DNA from 3 places in the Arthrobacter sp. HMSC06H05 genome. Region 1 is predicted to be linked to each of the others. Evidence: riboswitches for the same ligand, from Rfam matches in the RefSeq annotation. Region 1 holds a riboswitch; each other region holds the start of a gene.

Region 1 (3,248 bases):
CGGGGCACAATCTGGTCCCACCAGATGTCACGGCCTTCGGTCCACGGGATGTCTCGCTGGCCGGTGCGGTCGATCACGAGCACATGCTCGAGCTGGTTCTCCCCGGATGCGGCCTCGTCCGCGATGTCCTTGACGGGCACGGCCTTGCCGCGGCGGTACTGGCCGTCGCTGGTGACCAGCAGCTTGGCGCGGGTGTCTTCAACCCGGAAACGCAACGCTTCTGCGCTGACCCCGCCGAAAACAAGCGAGTGGATCGCGCCGATGCGTGCGCAAGCCAGCGTGATGATGATCGTCTCAACGAGCACCGGAAGATAGATCACGACGCGATCGCCGCGGGTGATGCCCAGTTCCGTGAGCGCGTGGGCGGCCTGCGAGACTTCCTCGGTGAGTTCGCGGTAGGTCACGGTGCGACGGTCGCCGGGTTCACCTTCGAAGTAGAGCGCTACTTTGTCCCCGTTGCCCGCCGCTACGTGGCGGTCTGCGCAGTTGACAGCGGCGTTGAGCGTGCCTCCCGCGAACCAGGTTTGCTGCAGACCTTCCTGAGTTTCAGGGTTAGGCGGGGTTAGCGTGTGCACCGTATCCCACGGGGTCTCCCACGTGAGCTGCCCGGCCTGTTTGGCCCAGTACGCGCTGTGCTCTTCATCGCTAAGCAGCGCGTCATCGCTAGGCTGCGCGCTGCTGAGGTTTGCGTTGCTGAGCTGAGCCTGGGCGGCCTGGTGCGCGGGTGCGGACGTTGCGGTCATGCGTTGTCACTCCATCGATCCTGGCGTGAGCACCATGCCCGGTAAAAACCCGGGGTGGTTGCTGCGGCGTCGTAGAGCCAGATCTCTCAGCCGCTCTGGATGGTTGTGCTGTCCATAGTGGGTGACGAATGCGGTTGCACGCAAATCGGGTCAGCGTGTGTGTCATGTTGCTCAACACGGCTGGCGAAGCAAAGGCGTCCGATGCGGCGGGCGATCACCCCACCCATGATCCCGTTGATGATCAGCGCGATGATATCGACGGTAAAGAACACTTCTGGCCGCGCAAATTCCACGTCGCTGTAGCCCTTTCACCTGCAGAAACCCGTGTTATGGCTTGGGGTAATACTTTCGCAAGTGTAGCCGCCGATGCGTGCCGTCATTCTTTGTCATCGGTCACGAGCGATTTGCGTGATGCCCATGGTGTGCCTCTATGCTGAATCCGTATCCATCCAGAGCGGCCGAGAGATCTGGCTCGTTGACGCCGCAGCAACCATCCTGAAGGGTTCCGTAGCAGGAATCGTGAGGGAAAGGTGCTCCCGCCAGAAGACGATGGCGCAGCGTTTGAGGGCTGCGGGAAAGGGTTAACATGTCGTCTGAAAAACCGATTCTTCTCAACGCCTTCGCGATGAACACGATTGGCCACCAGTCCCCGGGTTTGTGGAAGCATCCGGAAGATACCTCGCGGGATTACAACAAGCTCTCGCACTGGGTTGAGCTCGCCAGGATCCTGGAAGAGGGCCGTTTCTCCGCCCTGTTTTTGGCCGATGTGATGGGTGTGTATGACGCGTATGCGAACTCCCCGGAAACGGCGTTGCGTTCCGGTGCGCAGATCCCGTTGGCTGATCCGGCGGTGATCGTGGCGGGGATGGCTGCAGCGACGAAGAACCTCGGTTTCGGTGTCACTGCGGGCACTGCGTATGAGCATCCGGTGGGGCTCGCGCGCCGCATGGCGACCCTGGATCACATCACGGGCGGGCGAGTCGGCTGGAACGTTGTGACCGGCTACCTCGAGTCCGCGGCGAAGAACTTTGGCCAGACCAGCCAGATGGAGCACGACGAACGCTACGATCACGCGGATGAATACCTCGAGGTCGTGTATAAGCTGCTCGAGGGTTCGTGGGAGGACGACGCGGTTGTAGCTGACCGCGAATCCGGCTTGTTCGTTGACCCGGCTAAGGTGCACCCGATTGAACACGAAGGCACGTGGTTCAACGTTCCAGGCATTGCGATCACGGAGCCTTCCCGCCAACGCACCCCGGTGATCTTCCAGGCCGGCGCGTCCTCGCGCGGTATGGCTTTCGCGGGGAAGCACGCTGAGGCTGTGTTCGTTTCGCAGGCAACCAAGGAAGGCCTCGCGAAGACCGTGAAGAAGATTCGTGAAGCAACCGTGGCGGAGGGCCGTAACGCTGATGACGTCAAGATTTTCGCGATGATCACCCCGGTTGTGGGTAAGACGAACGAGGAAGCGTGGGAGAAGTTCCGCGAATACCAGTCTTATGCCGATGAGCAGGGCGCGTTGGCGTTGCTCGCAGGCTGGACGGGCATCGACTTGTCCGAATACCCGCTGGATGCGGTGATCGGTGAAGACGTGGAGTCCAACGCGATCCAGTCCGCGGTGAACATGTTCCAGGCGGCTTCAGGTGATTCTGATAAGCCGTGGAACGTGGGCCAGTTGGCGCGCTACATCGGCGTGGGTGGTTTCGGTCCGGTTGCCGTGGGTACCGGCCGCGAAGTCGCCGAACAGTTCCACGAATGGGTGCGTGACACCGGGGTGGATGGCTTCAACGTCGCCTACGCGGTCAAGCCTGGCACGTTCCGTGACGTCGTGGACTACGTGATTCCAGAACTCGAAGCGCTCGGCGTGTACCCGAGCGCTGAGGAAGCCGCCGACGCCACGGTTGCGTGGGATGCCGACCGCCCAGTGGAAGACCAGACGGGTTCCTCCTTGCGCCACGCACTGTTTGGTCGCGGCGACCGGTTGCCGGAAAACCATCCGGGCGCGGCTGTCCGCCGCTAGGTTGCCACGCTGGCGGGCAGGAGACAGCGCCCGCCAGCCAGGGTAGGCCGTACAATTCACGGCCGCGAATACGACATGGCTGTGGGCGCCAGGATGAACCTGGCGCCCACAGCCATGTCATATTTTTGACGGTGCCTGCTAACGGTGTGCTGTAGCCGTACGGCACACCGCTAGCAACGGGAGTTAGCCGAAGTGGCGTTGCATGGTTGTGCCCCAGCCTTCGCGGATTTCGTCGAGGGTAGCGGAGAACTCGCCTTGAACTTCGATCGCGTTCGAGGAAGCGTCCACGACACCCAGGCGGACGTGGGCGAAGCCGCGTGCCGCGGCCATCGCGGTGAAACGTTCCTCCTCGGAACGCGGCAGGCACACCAGCGCGCGGGCCTGCGATTCAGAGAACAGAGTGGTGAAAGCGTCAATGCCGTCACGCTGCTTGAGTTCATCCAGGTTCACGCGCACGCCGACGCCGTAGCGCATCGACATCTCGACCA
Region 2 (3,248 bases), on a different contig from region 1:
ACCAAGGACGGCGGAACCGTCGAGAACATCGACATCTGGGGCCGTCGCCGCATGGCCTACGAAATCAACAAGAAGGCTGAGGCCATCTACGCAGTGGTTAACTTCACCGCTGAGCCACAGACCGCATCCGAACTTGACCGTGTTTTGGGCCTCAACGAGTCCATCATGCGCACCAAGATCATCCGCCCAGAGGACCAGCGCATCAAGTAAGCGCGTCCTCAGCGGGCACAACCACGTTTCAACGCTTCACGCTAAGGGGAATCATGGCTGGAGAAACCATCATCACTGTGGTGGGTAACCTCACCGCTGATCCGGAACTGCGTTTCACGCCCTCCGGTGCCGCGGTAGCGAACTTCACGGTCGCTTCTACGCCGCGGATCTTCGACCGTCAGGCCAACGAGTTCAAAGACGGCGAAGCCCTCTTCATGCGCTGCAGCGTATGGCGCGAACACGCCGAAAACGTGGCGGAATCACTGACCAAGGGCATGCGCGTCATCGCCCAGGGTCGTCTCCGTGCCCGCAGCTATGACGATCAGAACGGCAACCGCCGTACCGCATGGGAACTGGACGTCGACGAAGTCGGCCCAGCCCTGCGCTACGCAACCGCACAAGTCACCCGCAACCAGCGAGGCGGCGGGGGTAACCAAGGCGGTTTCGGCGGCAACCAGGGCGGCTTCGGTGGAAACACCGGCGGCGGCTTTGGTGGCGGCAACCAAGGCGGAGGCTTCGGCGGCCAGCAGAACCAGGGCGGCGGCGGAGACTGGGGTGCGCCTCAGCAATCTCCAGCTAACGACCCGTGGGGTAACTCTGGCGGCTCAAGCGACTGGGGCGCAAACCCCGGCCAGTCCGCACCACCGTTCTAAATCGTTTTCAAACCAATACCCATCCCGCAGCTGACACTGCGGGCTCCAAAACAAACTAAGGAGCTCCACGATGGCTAAGCCTGAAATTCGCAAGCCTAAGCCTAAGGCCAACCCGCTCAAGGCCGCCGACATCGACTACATTGACTACAAAGATGTCGCCCTTCTTCGCAAGTTCATCTCCGACCGCGGCAAGATCCGCGCTCGTCGTGTAACTGGCGTTACCGTGCAGGAGCAGCGCAAGATCGCTCAGGCGATCAAGAATGCGCGCGAAGTTGCCCTGCTTCCATACTCCGGCGCTGGCCGCGGCTAAGCAAGAAGGAGGAGAGAAGAAACATGGCAAAGCTTATTCTCACGCATGAGGTAACCGGCCTGGGTGCTGCGGGCGACATCGTCGAAGTACGCGACGGCTACGCACGCAACTACCTGCTGCCACGCGGCTACGCGATCACCTGGACCAAGGGTGGCGAGAAGGACATCGAGTCCATCAAGGCTGCTCGCGAGGCCCACCGCATCGCGAACCTCGAAGAAGCACAGAAGATCGCAGACGGCCTCAAGGACGCTGAGATCCGCATCGAGGTTAAAGCTGGTGACACCGGCCGCCTGTTCGGTACCGTCAAGCAGGCCGACGTTGCAGCAGCAATCGAGGCTGCCGGCCTGGGCAAGGTCGACAAGCGCACCATCGAGATCGCACAGCAGGTCAAGACCACTGGCCACTACAAAGCCACCGTCCGCCTGCACGAAGACGTTCTCGCGAACACCACGCTGCACGTTGTTGCAGCACCAAAGGGCAAGTAACACTCAAGCACTCAGCGCGCGGAACCATAATGTGAACCGCGTGTCAGCTCACGTGTGAAACAGTCTGAGACGCGCCCCGCGAGGGGCGTGAACGAACGCCGCACCCGAGAAAGGGTGCGGCGTTCGTCTCATTAAATGAACTACATGACACATTCAGTTGCACGGCGTGCGCTGAACTGTTTATCGTTTAACACACGAATCATGAGTACGGATTTTTAGGCCCTGGCTAATCCGTCGGCAACCCTCTCGCGTAGGTGGGGTGCCCCAGGTGACGATTCGGCCGTCGGGAATGCCGGCGGCAAGCTGCGCCGGCCATTGTGGACGGCCGATACTTGCGAAGGATGAATCGCTATGTCCCTGACCCACACCATCGACCAGGCAACCCTGCGTTCGGCATTCGACCGTTTCCCTGTAGGCGTGGCAGCTCTCTGCTCCCGCGTGGGAGGCCACCACGAAGGCATGGTCTCCTCGAGCTTTGCGGTCGGCATCTCATATGAGCCAGCGCTCGTATCCTTCTCAGTTCGCAACGAATCCCGCACATGGCAGCGCCTCAAGCACGGCTATCGGCTCGGCGTCTCGATTCTGGCCGATGAACACCGCGAGGTCTGCTATCAGCTCGCCTCCCGCGACGCATCCAAGCGTTTCAGCGGCCTCGACGTCACGTTAGCTGACTCCGGTGCTTTGTTCCTGGACCGCGCCGCCCTGTGGCTTGAGACCTCGATCTATGACACGGTCCCGGCAGGCGACCACACCATCGTGCTGTTGAAGGTCCACGCTGTATCTCACGGCGAGGAACACGGAGAGCCGATCGTGCTGCACGGCAAGACGTTCCGCGACCTTGCGCAGCTTCCAGACCGCGCACTCGTAACCGCCTAAAGCCTGCTGTTTGGAAGGCGCTGATCATAGGACAAACGCGGGCAGTTAATCTAGGTTGGCTTAGAGCTGAGCAAAAAAAGCAGTGCTATCTGAGTCCCGATCTGCGTATATTGAGGCCATGGAGAAGAAACATGTAGCCCTCACGTCCGTAGCAACCCTCGCGCTGGTTCTTGCCGCTTGCGGTGCTCCAACGGAGGACAAAACCTCCGAACCCACCCAGGACGCCCAGCAGACCCAAACTCAGCAGACTGAGACTCAGCAGGCGCAGAACACTGACGCCGATGACGCTGATGGTAAGGACTCTGCAGACAACAACGCGCAAGCCCCAACCAAGGGTGGTAGCCAACAGAACGCTCTCAAGGCGATCGAGACCGCTGAAAAGGAAGTTGGCGGCAAGGCCGTTGACCTCGACTGGGATGACGATAAGAGCGGCTGGAGCGTAGATGTTGTCAAGGGCAATAAGAGTCACGAGCTCGAGGTAGCCGCTGACGGATCCAAGGTCACCAACCAGGATGAAGTCGAAGACGTAGACAGCGATGACCGCCGCGAATATGACGCGATCAAGGTAGAAATCGCTAAGGCGATCGAGACCGCGCTCAAGGACACCCCAGGCACCCTCGATGACGTCAGCGTTGACGAGGAGCAAGGCCAGATCATGTGGGAAGTTGATATCTACCCAGAGGGTGGCGGCGCCGACGTGACGGTCTATGTGGA
Region 3 (3,248 bases), on a different contig from region 1:
AGGATCCCGGCGTTGTTCACCAGGATGTCCAGGCCGCCGAAGGTGTCCACGGCGGTCTTGACCAGCTGGTCGGCGGCCTCGCTGGTGCCGACAGGGACCACTGCGGCGACGGCCTTGCCGCCGGCTTCGGTGATGGAGGCGACAGCGGCGTCCGCGGTCTCCTGGTTGACGTCGTTGATGACCACGGAGGCTCCCTGGCGGGCGAGCTCCTGGGCGTAGGCGAGGCCCAGGCCTGCGCCCGAGCCGGTGACGATGGCTACCTTGCCGTCGAGGGACATGGGGTTCTCCTTCGGTGGTGACGTTCTAGATGTCGGTTCTGTTCAGAGAGCCTGCGTGCCGCCTCGCGGCGGATACTCTCGGATGGTCCAGGTGTGGCGTTCACCACACAAGAACCATGACAGTACATATAATTGAAATTGTCAATTATTTTTCGAGGCTTGCATTTCGAGTACGATCCTCTGCAAGGGACAAGCCTCTATATGGGCAAGATCAGCCGGATCACGTCCTCAACTACACGGACCAAGGAAACAGGCACATGACGACCACCCAGGACACCTCCGGAGCCGCAGTGAACCCGGCCGAGGCCGCCCAGCGCTTCCCCGCCCCCTCCACAGCGCTTGCGGCCGAGCGCATGGCGGAGTTCACGTCGTCAGAGCTCGCCGGCCAGGTCCAGTTCCTGGCGGCCCGGCTGCGCAGCATCGGCCACAGCCACGCCAACCGCGTCCTGCAGGAGGAGATGGGATTGAAGGTCCGCCAGTACTCCGTGCTGGCCCTGGCCGCCGCGGACGTGAACCCGTCCCAGCGCGAACTCGGCGACTTCCTGAGCCTGGACCCGAGCCAGATAGTGAACCTGGTGGACTTCCTGGAGAAGCGGGGATGGGTCGAGCGCCAGGTGGATCCGCGCGATCGTCGCTCCCGGATCGTCATCGCCACACCGCAGGGGCAGGATGCCTACCGGAGGGCACGCGCGCTGACCATGGCCTCCGACGACGTGGTGCTCGCCGCGCTCAGCTCCGACGAGCGGCACGAGCTGAGCCGGCTGCTGGAGAAAGTCGCCTTCTGACCTCTGCTTGCTGAGCCCCGCTAAAGCCTTACGAAACGCCCCCCGCGGGCCTGCATCTAAGCAGGCACGCAGGGGCGTTTCTTGTTGACGTTTTGTGACGCGCGCCGCCCGTCGGGCTGTTGACAGTGCCCTGCCGGCACGTATAAAAATGGTGCTTGTAACCCATCCAGAGCGACTGAGAGACCTGGCTCGTTGAAGTCGCAGCAACCGGTTTATGCACGGTGCTCCCGCCAGGAACGATGGAAAGGAATAACTGTGTCATCGTTGTCCACGCACACCCCTGTCCACCCTGCAGCAGCCGCCGATGCGGAAGCCAGCACCGCTGTTTCCTCGGCTGACTTGAGCTTCGCCGAAGGGCTACGTTACGTCACCACGCAGGACGCGCCGGTCACCCCGTGGGAGGCCGGCCACACGCCAAGCCTGGCAGAGTTGCGTGAGCATTTCGGCCCGATCTTTGACCGCATCGCGAGTGGGGCTTCTGAGCGGGAGGCGCATCGTGTTCTGCCGTTCGTTGAGATCGCCGAGCTCAACTGCGCCGGATTCACCGTGCTTCGCGTGCCTACCGAGTACGGCGGCCCGGGCGTGAGCTTCACCGACTGGGTGCAGCTGCTGATCGATCTGGCGGCGGCTGACCCGAACATCGCGCATCAATACCGTTCCCACGCGGGTTTCGTGGAGACGCTGCGGTACCAGGATGAGCAGACCCGCCAGTATTGGTATGCGAAGGTTTTGGCGGGCGATGTTGTGGGTAACGCATCCACGGAGATCGGCGGGAATGCGTTGAATACGCTCAACACCACGTTGGCTGTGCAGGCGGACGGCACTGGGGTGCTCAACGGCGCTAAGTATTACTGCACTGGCACCGCGTACGCGACACATACCCGGGTTTCGGCCACGCTGCTTGATGCGGATGGAACACCGACCGAGGGTCGACAGTTCGCTGTCGTTTCCACGCGGGCTCCGGGCGTTGAGCTTGAGGATGACTGGAACGGTTTCGGTCAGAGCCTCACCGGTACGGGAACCACGCGTTTCACCGATGTGAAAGTTGCGCCCGAGCACATTCTAAACCGCGTTCCCGGCAGTGCCGAGGCGCAGTTTGAGGCGCCGCTGTTCCAGATTGTTTTGCTCGCCGTGCTGGCCGGTATTGCTCGCAACGTTGTGAACGATGCGGCGGCTGGCGTGCGCCGGCGGACCCGCTCCTTCAATACCGGATTGGGTGTTCCGCACTCTGAGGACCCGCAGATTCTGGGGGTTGTGGGCCGGCTTTCGGCGCAGGCTTTCGTAGTGGAGTCGGCGGTGGTTGAGGCTGCGCGGCGGCTCGAAGCCGCCGAGGGCGTGCTTTCGCTCGAAGGCGAGGACGCTGGCACCGGCGATGGCAACGGTGACGCCGATACTGGCGCCGCCGCTACTGGCAACACTGACGCTGGCACCGGCGCCGCTACTGACACAGCGCAGCGCTTGCTGACTGAGGCGGAGCTTGCTGTTGAGCGCGCGCACGTGACTGTGCCCGGCATCGTGACCAGTATTTGCTCTGACCTGTTCCTCACGGGTGGCGCATCGAACACGTCGCGGGAGAAGAACCTGGACCGGCACTGGCGCAATGCGCAGACGGTCGCGACGCATAACCCGATTGTGTTCCGTGAGCGGATCATCGGCGACTACCTGGTCAACGGCACCGTCCCGGAGGGTCTCAACGCGATCGGTGAGGTGCGCCGTGCTTCTTAACGCGTTTGAGATGGCCACGCCGGTGCATCAGTCCCCTGGTTTGTGGCGGCATCCGGAATCCCGGGCAGCGGATTTTGACCAGTTGAGCTACTGGACCGGCCTGGCGCAAACCTTGGACAAAGGCGGTTTCACGGCCCTCTTCCTGGCCGATGTGCTGGGGACCTATGACGTGTACGGCGGCAGCGACGCGGTCTCGCATGAGCGCGGCGTTCAAGTTCCGTTGCTGGATCCTTTCGCTGCGGTGTCTGCGATGGCTGCGGTCACCCGTAGGCTCGGTTTCGGGTTGACGGCGTCGTGCACGTATGAGGACCCGTTCCTCTTGGCGCGCCGGTTCGCGAGCCTGGATCACCTCACGGGTGGCCGGGTTGGCTGGAACATTGTGACGTCGTATCAGGATTCCGCGGCCCGCAACCTCGGTTTGGAGCGGCAACTGCCCCACGATGAGCGTTATGACCGCGCG

What was found. Region 1 has a riboswitch for S-adenosylmethionine ahead of HMPREF3160_RS02270 (LLM class flavin-dependent oxidoreductase). Riboswitches for the same ligand answer to the same signal wherever they lie in the genome.
Region 2: linked by a shared signal. The riboswitch ahead of HMPREF3160_RS05445 (flavin reductase family protein) and the one ahead of HMPREF3160_RS02270 (LLM class flavin-dependent oxidoreductase) in region 1 are both predicted to bind S-adenosylmethionine.
Region 3: linked by a shared signal. The riboswitch ahead of HMPREF3160_RS09850 (acyl-CoA dehydrogenase family protein) and the one ahead of HMPREF3160_RS02270 (LLM class flavin-dependent oxidoreductase) in region 1 are both predicted to bind S-adenosylmethionine.

The regions. Positions count from the first base shown of each region.
Region 1 covers NZ_KV788974.1:114,096-117,343, reverse strand. Annotated here, with positions in the region: gene acs (acetate--CoA ligase) at 1-743, opposite strand, end outside; SAM riboswitch class I at 752-849, opposite strand; gene HMPREF3160_RS02275 (hypothetical protein) at 908-1,180, shown strand; SAM riboswitch class I at 1,186-1,299, shown strand; gene HMPREF3160_RS02270 (LLM class flavin-dependent oxidoreductase) at 1,330-2,760, shown strand; gene purL (phosphoribosylformylglycinamidine synthase subunit PurL) at 2,944-3,248, opposite strand, start outside.
Region 2 covers NZ_KV788983.1:83,179-86,426, reverse strand. Annotated here, with positions in the region: gene rpsF (30S ribosomal protein S6) at 1-210, shown strand, start outside; gene HMPREF3160_RS05460 (single-stranded DNA-binding protein) at 264-863, shown strand; gene rpsR (30S ribosomal protein S18) at 934-1,173, shown strand; gene rplI (50S ribosomal protein L9) at 1,197-1,658, shown strand; SAM riboswitch class IV at 1,856-1,969, shown strand; gene HMPREF3160_RS05445 (flavin reductase family protein) at 2,010-2,534, shown strand; gene HMPREF3160_RS05440 (PepSY domain-containing protein) at 2,653-3,248, shown strand, end outside.
Region 3 covers NZ_KV788983.1:3,507-6,754, forward strand. Annotated here, with positions in the region: gene HMPREF3160_RS05100 (SDR family NAD(P)-dependent oxidoreductase) at 1-278, opposite strand, end outside; gene HMPREF3160_RS05105 (MarR family winged helix-turn-helix transcriptional regulator) at 536-1,063, shown strand; SAM riboswitch class I at 1,223-1,309, shown strand; gene HMPREF3160_RS09850 (acyl-CoA dehydrogenase family protein) at 1,319-2,788, shown strand; gene HMPREF3160_RS05115 (LLM class flavin-dependent oxidoreductase) at 2,778-3,248, shown strand, end outside.